3 regions of the Ureibacillus endophyticus genome follow, and region 1 is predicted to be linked to each of the others. Evidence: riboswitches for the same ligand, from Rfam matches in the RefSeq annotation. Region 1 holds a riboswitch; each other region holds the start of a gene.
The links. Region 1 has a riboswitch for cobalamin ahead of NKR20_RS01735 (ABC transporter substrate-binding protein). Riboswitches for the same ligand answer to the same signal wherever they lie in the genome.

Region 1 (3,283 bases):
TTGTCCTAGACAGTAAATCTGCTAAAATTAGAAAGCTACCACCAGTTATTAAGGATAACGGCAATACATGGCGATGATTTGGTCCAATTATAAGACGTACTAAGTGAGGAACAACAAGTCCAACAAATCCAATTGACCCAGAAACAGCTACTGCTGAGCCGGTCAATAAAGACGCACCTACTAATATAAAAGCTTTTCCTCTTTTTACATTCACACCAATATGATCGGCAGTTTCCTCCCCAAGAGCTAACGCATTTAGTTCACGATAATGATAAAATAAAATAATCGATCCAATTATCATGAATGGAATAATGAGTTGAACGTATTCCCACCCTCTCATACCGACACTTCCATATAACCAATAAATAATTTGTGTCATAACATCTCTGTCACCTAATGAAATAATGAGGGAAACAAGTGCACCAATAAAGGAGCTAACAATAATACCGGCTAAGATAATCGTTTCAATTGCCAAACTTCTACTACTTAATTGCACTAACCCAAATACAACAAGTAGAGTAGTTAAACCACTTACGATGGCAACTACTGGCAGTGTAAAACTACCTAAACCAATAATAGATACTTGGAAAAACAAAACAAGAACCGCGCCAAGTGAGGACCCGGATGAAACTCCAATGGTATAAGGATCTGCTAATGGGTTACGTAATAGCCCCTGGAAAGCTGCCCCTGCTAGTGCTAAAGAAGCACCAACACAAAAAGCAAGAACGACACGGGGCAAACGGATATTCCAAATAATCATTTCTTCATTTTTCGGAATAACTTGTAGCCAACCCATACCCAATGTTTTTTCTGAAATGATATGTAAAATTGTTGCTATTGGTACTGTCACACTACTTAAAAATAAGCCAAGAAGGCCCGTACAAAGTAGGAGCCCTCCGCTAAAAATGTATAACCAAATTGTTTTATTGTTTAAAAATTTCCGGATAGATAAGTTTTGCAAGTGTCTCGACTCCTTCAATTAAACGAGGACCAGGTCTTGTAACCGTATCGTTATCAACGTCAAATACCTCTCCGTTTTTTACAGCAGGTACTTCCGCCCATCCTTCCCGCGCAAGCACTTGTTCACTTGGATTGTCAATATAGTATCCATACGTTGTAATAATGGCATCTGGATTTAATTTAACGATTTCCTCTTCGTTTAATTTCACCCAACCTTCTTGGTCTTCGGCAACATTTGTTGCTTGAATTGACTCAAGCATTTCGTGCATAAATGTATTTTTACCTGTTGTAAAAATATCTGGAGCTGGTGAAACTTCTACCCAAACACGTTTTTTCTCTTTCACTGAAGCTATTGCCTTATCTTTGATTGCTTGGTGACGATCTTTCATGTCCGTAATAATTTCTTCTGCTTTATCACTTGTACCCGTAGCAGTACCAATCATTTTAATTTTCTCGTAAACATCATCAAATGAACTTGCACTTCCAACTACGATGACTTTAATTCCTGCATCTTCAAATTGTTGCAATACTTTTGGATGGGTATTGTAGTGATAATCTGTTACAAGCGCCATATCTGGCATTAAACTTAAAACAAGCTCTGCATTAATATCTTGTCCACCAACTTTTTGAATGTTGGCTGTTTCAGCTGGATAGTTACAATAATCTGATACACCAATAATTTTATCTCCAAGCCCTAATGCAAAGGCAATTTCTGTATTACTTGTTTGAATGGAAACAATTGATTCAGGTGCTTTTTCAATCGTTATTTCCCTATTTGCATCATCTGTTATCGTTACTGGGAACACATTTCCCGATTTCTCATTAGCTTCTTCAGTTGCGTTTGTATCCGCGTCATCTTGTGTGTTAGTATCGTCCGTACCACACCCTGCAAGTAACCCAATACTTAACAGTAGAAACGCGGTGAACAGTCCCAACTTTTTGAAAATCTCTTTCATTTCAAATTCCTCCTTCTACGTTAGAACAATAAAAAAAACGCCATCCCTCTTGGAAAGCGTTTTGTAAAAAGGCAGTTTATGTAGAAGTATATAACCAAAAATTAAGTTCGGTTACCTGCGCTTTAAACATTCCTTTCCTCGAGGAAGTTTAAACTACATAATAGGCAGGTCTCCTGACTTACGAATCAACAGTCGGTTACTCCTTCCCATGTTATAAAACACAGTGGATATTGCGTAACCTTCCTACTCGCTTACAGTGGCGGGACCGTGTTGGATTTACACCAACTTCCCTCTTAGTCTTAAATCATTCTTAATCGAATATTTAAGAAACCTATATGTATCGTATTCATTTTTGTTCTAAAGTGAAGTATAGTTGATAGCGACGTATTTGTAAATGTCAGAAAAAATTTACTTCCAAGTTATTTTTCCCTTTCCTCCAACCATTCTTTATATTCATGTTCGAGGTATTCATCCGTTTTTACAACTGTCCATTGGTCGCTTTTCTTTTGCAAATTAACTTCTATCAAGTATTCCCCACCTGCTTCATCGAAGTCTTTTTTCACATAGGAAATGCTACCATGTACTAGTATAATTACTTCTTGCTCGTTAATCCTTTTAACTTTAATTGGTTCGTAGCTTTCAATACTATAGTTAGCATCTATAACATCATCCATCGAATCAATTTCGTCTTTTTCGATATTAATTCCCGTCTTCTGATCGATATTATTTTTTAAATCCGGATATCTATCCCAAAGCAAGTTTACGTCGTGATTTAATACAGCTTGTGTTCTATAGTACATATATTCTCGAATCGACTTTACATATGTAGTGTATTCTGATGTCTCTGGTTCAACGAATTCTTCTTTTCCTAAATTTGACTTTAAATCTTCTGGAAGTGAAATAGGATCTGAACACCCACATAAGAAAACTACTAGACTGCTAACGGCTAAAAGTTTTTTCATATTCGATACCTCACATTCCCTCTTAATATCTCTATTAATGTAATTGCCAGATTTGGTATTAGTTTCAAATATATCTTTTTTTCATTTTACTATAACATGTTTACGGAACGGTATTCTATCCACCTCCGTCTAACTGATAAAAACAAAAATGAGGAATTAAAAATGCATGCTAAATTAATACATTTAAAATCCCCCACCATCCAGGAAGTGAACCATGCGACAAAGGAAGAACAACTGGAATGGTTAATGGAACAGTATGGGGACTTAGTAATGAGACTGGCCTTTACGTATGTAAAAGAAAAACAAATTGCAGAAGATATTTCGCAGGAAGTATTTATAAGTTGTTACAAGCACCTTCAAAATTTCGAACAACGATCCACTTATAAAACATGGATTTATCGGATT
Region 2 (3,283 bases), 1.1 Mb from region 1:
TGTCTCGAATTGAAAGGTATTTATCTTTATCTTTAAGATTAAAGGGTGCATTTATTGAATATCATTATAGGTAGTATAAAAACAAAAAGGGGTTGGGACAAAACTAAAAAGACATTATTTTTCTAACTTGAAAAATGGTGTCTTTTTGATCTGAAGAACGTGGATTTCCATTCCGTGTGGACGCTTTCCGCGGGCATGGCCTCAACTAATTTTTGCCGTCAATGGCCGGCGAAAATGGATTTTCGGCTCAGTGCTCCTGTCGCTTACGCTTTCGTCGCAAATAAATTTGCTATTCCCGCAGGAAGCTTGGCTCTGTAGCGAAAGGCGAATGCCGTCAGCTACACTTAGCCACACTCCATTCCAATCAACTTTTTCTTAATAGCAGATTTTCATCACTATATTTCTAAATAAATTTTAAAAACCACCTTTTGTCCCAAACACTAAGTCGAGTCCAATCTAATTAGCTGCCTTGTCAAATTGATTTTGATCATCTAATACAGAACTATCATATGCAATTAGCGTTACATCTAATTTTTCCTCTAGCTGTTTTATTTCTTTGAGTTGCTGTTCATTTAAATCAGCAAATTTTGTTTTTTCCAAAATCATCACATCCTTTTTCGTAAGTACTGTTACAAGTGTGGAAAATTTGCTAAAAATCTATACTTGATATTTACAATTGAAAGAGCAGTTGGATTAATTATTATTTTTTATTTTATACAAAAACTATAAATAGAATTTAGTAATATTATGGTTTTGAAAGTTTTCTGATGTTTCTCTTTGGATTCAAATAATAAGGTGTTTTACACAATATTTACTTAAGCAATAAAAAATTGTTTCTATTTATAGAATAGTATGGTACTTTATTAATTAATTTAATAAATATGCAATTTAAATAAGTGCTCTTATTACGTAAGAGTTAAAAGGGAAACTAGTGAAAATCTAGTACAGCCCCCGCTACTGTAATGGCTGATGAAACTACAACATACCACTGAGAAATCGGGAAGGTGTAGGAGTAAGATGATGCTTAAGTCAGGAAACCTGCTTATTTAAACGATACTTACTTTTCGGAGGGAAAAGTACAGGCGAAACCTTGTGTTTTTGTGTTTTTTTATACTTTTGTATGTAAATTTCACGTGCCCGTACCTACCTGTTAAAGGTGAGTACGGGCATTTTTTATTGTAAATCGGAGGGTGTTTGGATGCAAAAAGGAAAAATCTTTGTTGTCGGCTTCGGACCTGGAGATAGGGATCATATTACAAAGCGCGCTGTAGATGCACTTCAACAAAGTGATCACATAATGGGTTATAAGACGTACGTTGAATTAATTCGGCATTTAGTAACTGCAAAAACCATTGTAAGCACGGGAATGACAGAGGAAGTTTCACGAGCACAACAAGCAGTGAAGCAAGCAGAGGCAGGAAATATTGTATCTGTTATTTCAAGTGGTGATTCGGGTGTGTATGGAATGGCAGGACTTGTATATGAAGTGCTGATTGAAAAAGGTTGGACAGAAGCAACAGGAATAGAAGTTGAAGTGGTTCCAGGTATTTCGGCTATCAACTCTTGTGCAAGTTTACTTGGAGCCCCTGTGATGCATGACTCTTGCACTATTAGTTTAAGTGACCACTTAACTCCGTGGACAGTTATTGAAAAGCGTATTGAAGCAGCCGCTATGGCAGATTTTGTAATCGCCTTTTACAATCCGAAATCAGGGCGTAGAACACGTCAAATTGTAGAAGCACAGCAGATTTTATTGAAGTATCGCTCATCTGAAACACCAGTCGGTTTGGTGAAAAGTGCTTATCGCGAGAATCAGAATATTGTGCTAACGAACTTAGCAGAGATGTTAGAACATGATATAGGGATGTTAACAACGGTTGTAGTAGGGAACTCATCGACATTCTTTTATGATAATAAAATTATTACACCCCGTGGCTATCAACGTAAATATACCCTTGGAGAGGAAAAGCAAATTTGGAAACCTCACCAACGTTTGAAAAAAGAAGCAGAACCATGGGCACTTGATCAAGAAACAGGAGTAGCGAAATCAGGCTTTGAAAGAATTGAGCCTATAAAAAAAAACTTAATTAACAACCAGTCTGTGAAAACGGCTGGAATCGCAACATTAGAAACAAATTTAAAATCCCAATCAAAATTCGAACAAACTCAAAATAATATTTCATCACTTGAAATGGCAAGAATGGCTTTAGCTTGTATTACAAAGGAACCAGTAAAGTCAGAATTTTTAGTGCAACAATCGATTGAATCGATTTTTGAGTTTGCGATTTCCCCTGGGGTTGCAAACAAAGTGATTACTCCTAAGCAAATGCAGGTGATTGCTGAGATAGTTGGGGAAAACGGTACATTTGAATACACACCAGATCATCGTTTCTATGTGAAGATTCCAACTGAAAATCCAGAATTCATAGTAAATAGATTACGTGAAACAGGATTGTATGTTCTTCCAATTGGAGACGTACTAAATGTAAAAGCATGCGATTTTTGCAATGGGGAAAAAGCTGATTCCATTCCATATGCTGAAGAAATTATGGATTCACTTGGTGGTATGAAGTTACCGAAAGAATTACATGTAGGCTTTAATGGCTGTGGGATGGCTTGCTATCGTGCGGTGTTTGATGATATTGGAATTGTTTATCGTAAAAAGAAATTTGATTTATTTATTGGATCAAAACCAGTAGGAAGAACAGCTCATGCTGCACAACCTGTTGCAGAGGGAATCGCACCTGATGCATTGATACCATTGCTAACCAAAATCATTGAGGAATATAAACAAAACGCACATCCCAATGAACGTTTATTTAAATATTTTAAACGGGTGAAAAAAATTGGACAGTTTGAATATCAAGATATGAGCTGCAAAATTAAGATTGAAGAGGCACCATGTGGCGATTAGGAGGGGTGGCATGATTTTATTTCTCGCAGGGACAAGTGATGCACGTGAACTTGCAATGGAACTTCAAAAACAGGGACATAAGTTATTGGCGACTGTTGTTACAACTTCTGCAGCTGATAGTTTAAGAGATGCCGGTATTGACTATCACGTAGGTCGACTATCAGTAGAAGATATGGTGACCTTAATTCATGAAAAAAAGGTGACAACGATTATTGATGCCAGTCATCCTTATGCTGAAGAAGCATCCAAAACGGCAATGAATGCAGCAAAAGAATGTGATGTTTTCTACATTCGATATGAACGTCCACAACAACATTATGTACATCCACTTGTAACAGAAGTAGATACTTATGAGGAAGCAGCACTAAT
Region 3 (3,283 bases), 1.7 Mb from region 1:
TATTCCATATCAACCAATTTCCCTTGACCCATCTGCAATGATTTTCCACTATGGACAATCTGTATTTGAAGGGTTAAAAGCTTATGTAACGGTAGATAATGATATTTTATTATTCCGTCCAGAACGTAATTTTGCTCGTCTTAATCATTCAAATGATCGTTTATGTATTCCAAAAATTGACGAAGAGTATGCATTAGAGGCTTTAAAACAATTAGTGAATGTGGACCGTGAATGGGTACCAAGTGCTCCAGGTACTTCTCTTTATATCCGTCCATTTATTATTGCAACAGAAGAACATTTAGGAGTACATCCTGCAAAAAATTATAAATTTATAATCATCATGTCTCCATCAGGCTCTTACTATAAAGAGGGAATTAACCCAGTAAAAATTATGGTAGAGCAACAATTTGTTCGTGCCGTAAAAGGTGGTACTGGTGAAGCGAAAACTGGTGGTAACTATGCAAGTGCACTAAAAGGTCAAGAAATTGCAGATCGTGAAGGGTACTCTCAAACATTATGGTTAGATGGTAAAGAAAACCGTTATGTTGAAGAAGTTGGTAGTATGAACATCTTCTTTAAAATTAACGGAACAGTTATTACTCCTGAATTAAACGGTAGTATTTTACCTGGTATTACTCGTGACTCAATGATCCAAGTATTAAAATCAAAAAATATTCCGGTTGAAGAACGCCGTATTTCTATTGATGAAGTTGTAGAAGCTCACAATAACGGAACTTTAGAAGAAGTTTTCGGAACAGGGACAGCAGCGGTTATTTCACCAGTTGGCGAGTTAAAATATTTAGAAGTAAAATATATCATTAACAATGGCGAAATCGGTGAAGTTTCTCAAATGTTATATGATACATTAACTGGCATTCAAACAGGAAAAATTGAAGATACTTTTGGGTGGACAATTCGTTTATAAAATAGTGGAATCGTAGCTACTAACAAAGGTAGCTGCGATTTTTTTTATAGAGGAGAATATTCAAAATTAAAAAGGCGAGCACAAAGATCTCACCTTTTTCTAAACTATTCTCTTTTATTCGATTGTTGATCTTTATCGTGGTTTGTTGCATTGTTTTTATTCTTTACTTTAGAATCAAATTCTTCTGCAATTTCTGCCGTGTTATCTTCTGGGTTATCTTGATGACTTGTAGTGTTTCTGTGTAAGTGTTTATAAGTTTCAAATGGATTATGATTTCGTTCATTCAGCGTTTTTTTATTATTTCTATTTCTACTCAAGCTGCTCACCTCCTAATGGTTAAGGTGTGCATTGATGAAAATTTTATGCTTTTCAATTTGTTCACTATAATATACCTAAAATACCATTTACAGAGGTAACTAACTCTGATACACTTAACATCAGTAATAAAAACTATATATTGTGTTCGTTTTTAATTGGTACTACTACATGTAGTTTAATAGGGAAGCCGGTGAGATTCCGGCGCTGTCCCCGCAACTGTAAAGCTGACGAAGATTCAATTACCACTGTGCATTTTGCATGGGAAGGGAATCCGCGGATGAAGCGAAGCCAGGAGACCTGCCAAGTAAAAACACTCAAAACATTTCTTCGGGGATTGAGAAATGGAGACGGTACCATTTTTACATCAATCGTTTCCATTTTATTGCTATCTCTTTTCGAAGAGGTAGCTTTTTTTATTTCCCCTTTACGAAAAGGAGAGGGATTAAATTGATGAAACTTTATACAAAAACAGTATGTCCAAAATGCTTATGGATTAAATCAGAACTCATACGAGCAGGAATAGCCTTTGAAACTATTAACATCGACCATGATGAATGCGCAAAAGAAAAGATACTTGATGCCGGTTTTCTAACCGTACCAGTAATCGAAATGGATGGTTTATTTTCTGGTAATCTCAATGACATAATGAGCAAAATCGAGCTGAGTATTTCGTGATTGTCTTTGCAAGTCGTACCGGAAATGTTCGGTATATTGCCTCAAAATTAAACGGCGATAAACAAGAAATTAAAGAAGGTTTAGTACTACAACAACCATATTTATTAATGACCTATACCGATGGATTAGGACAAATACCTGAAAAAGTTGCGAGGTTTTTAGCGAGGAATGCTCAACATTGTAAGGGTGTTGTTGTCAGTGGCAATCGAAATTTCGGTAATAATTTTGGCGTTGCAGGAGATAAAATTGCATCCCTTTACACCATTCCATTAGTTAGAAAAATTGACTTGCGCGGATATCCTGCAGACTACGAAGCTATCCAACTGTTTTATGAAATGAGGGTTTTGAATGAAATCATACTTGAAACTAAATAATGAAGTGCTGAATCAATATAGTCGAACAGGTTTATTAGAATTAGAAAAAGATCGAGAAGCAACCCGACGTTATTTTTTAGAGTACGTAAATGTGCGTTTACGTTATTTTATTGATATAGAAGAAAAGATTCGATATTTAGTAGATGAAGGATATTATGAACGTGAATTTTTGGATTTATACGATATAAATTTTATTAAAAAATTGTATAAAAAAGCCTATGAATATAACTTCCGGTTTCCTTCGTTTATGAGTGCAAGCAAGTTTTATGACGCGTATGCCATGAAAAGTAGAGATGGGGAAGAAATACTAGAAAAATATGAAGATCGTATTGTTATTATCGCTCTCTATTTAGCGCAAGGAGATAAAGAACTTGCAGAAAGAGCAGTAGAAGCAATTATGGAAGCTTACCAACCAGCCACACCAACTGCATTAAACAGTGGGAAAAAGGCAAGGGGAGAGCTTGTTAGTTGTTTTAAATTATCAATGGACGACACGATGAATAGCATCGCTGAAAATATTGGCTATTGTTTAGAACTTTCACGACTAGGTGGAGGGGTTGGGGTTAATTTAACAGATTTACGACCATTAGGCGACCCGATTAAAGGAATCATAAACCGAGCAAGTGGGGTCATACCGGTAGCAAAACTGTTGGAAAATTCCTTTAGTTACTCCAATCAACTTGGACAACGGAATGGTTCGGGGGTCGCCTATTTAAATATATTCCATGGGGATATCGAAAGCTTTATTTCATCAAAAAAACCAAATGCCGATGATAAAATTCGTCTAGCTACTTTATCCACAGGTATTATCATTCCAAATATATTTTTTGAGTTAATGAAAAGAGATAAAGATATCGTTTTATTTAGTCCTTATGATATTTATAGAGAATATGGTAAAAGAATGTCTGAAATCTCGATAACAGAAATGTATTATGAATTGCTTGATAATCCAAATATCCGGAAACTAAAGCGACTGAATGCGCGGAAGCTT

Region 2: it holds a riboswitch for cobalamin, as region 1 does, so the genes downstream of both, cobJ (precorrin-3B C(17)-methyltransferase) here and NKR20_RS01735 (ABC transporter substrate-binding protein) in region 1, are expected to answer to the same signal.
Region 3: it holds a riboswitch for cobalamin, as region 1 does, so the genes downstream of both, NKR20_RS10110 (glutaredoxin family protein) here and NKR20_RS01735 (ABC transporter substrate-binding protein) in region 1, are expected to answer to the same signal.

Annotation. Positions count from the first base shown of each region.
Region 1 covers NZ_JAMYWW010000001.1:350,512-353,794, reverse strand. The annotation lists gene NKR20_RS01740 (FecCD family ABC transporter permease) at 1-961, opposite strand, end outside; gene NKR20_RS01735 (ABC transporter substrate-binding protein) at 924-1,916, opposite strand; cobalamin riboswitch at 2,063-2,265, opposite strand; gene NKR20_RS01730 (hypothetical protein) at 2,336-2,878, opposite strand; gene NKR20_RS01725 (sigma-70 family RNA polymerase sigma factor) at 3,041-3,283, shown strand, end outside.
Region 2 covers NZ_JAMYWW010000001.1:1,409,990-1,413,272, forward strand. The annotation lists gene NKR20_RS06855 (hypothetical protein) at 457-600, opposite strand; cobalamin riboswitch at 878-1,060, shown strand; gene cobJ (precorrin-3B C(17)-methyltransferase) at 1,199-2,914, shown strand; gene cobK (precorrin-6A reductase) at 2,925-3,283, shown strand, end outside.
Region 3 covers NZ_JAMYWW010000001.1:2,063,526-2,066,808, reverse strand. The annotation lists gene NKR20_RS10120 (branched-chain amino acid aminotransferase) at 1-925, shown strand, start outside; gene NKR20_RS10115 (hypothetical protein) at 1,030-1,242, opposite strand; cobalamin riboswitch at 1,383-1,562, shown strand; gene NKR20_RS10110 (glutaredoxin family protein) at 1,694-1,918, shown strand; gene nrdI (class Ib ribonucleoside-diphosphate reductase assembly flavoprotein NrdI) at 1,915-2,292, shown strand; gene nrdE (class 1b ribonucleoside-diphosphate reductase subunit alpha) at 2,267-3,283, shown strand, end outside.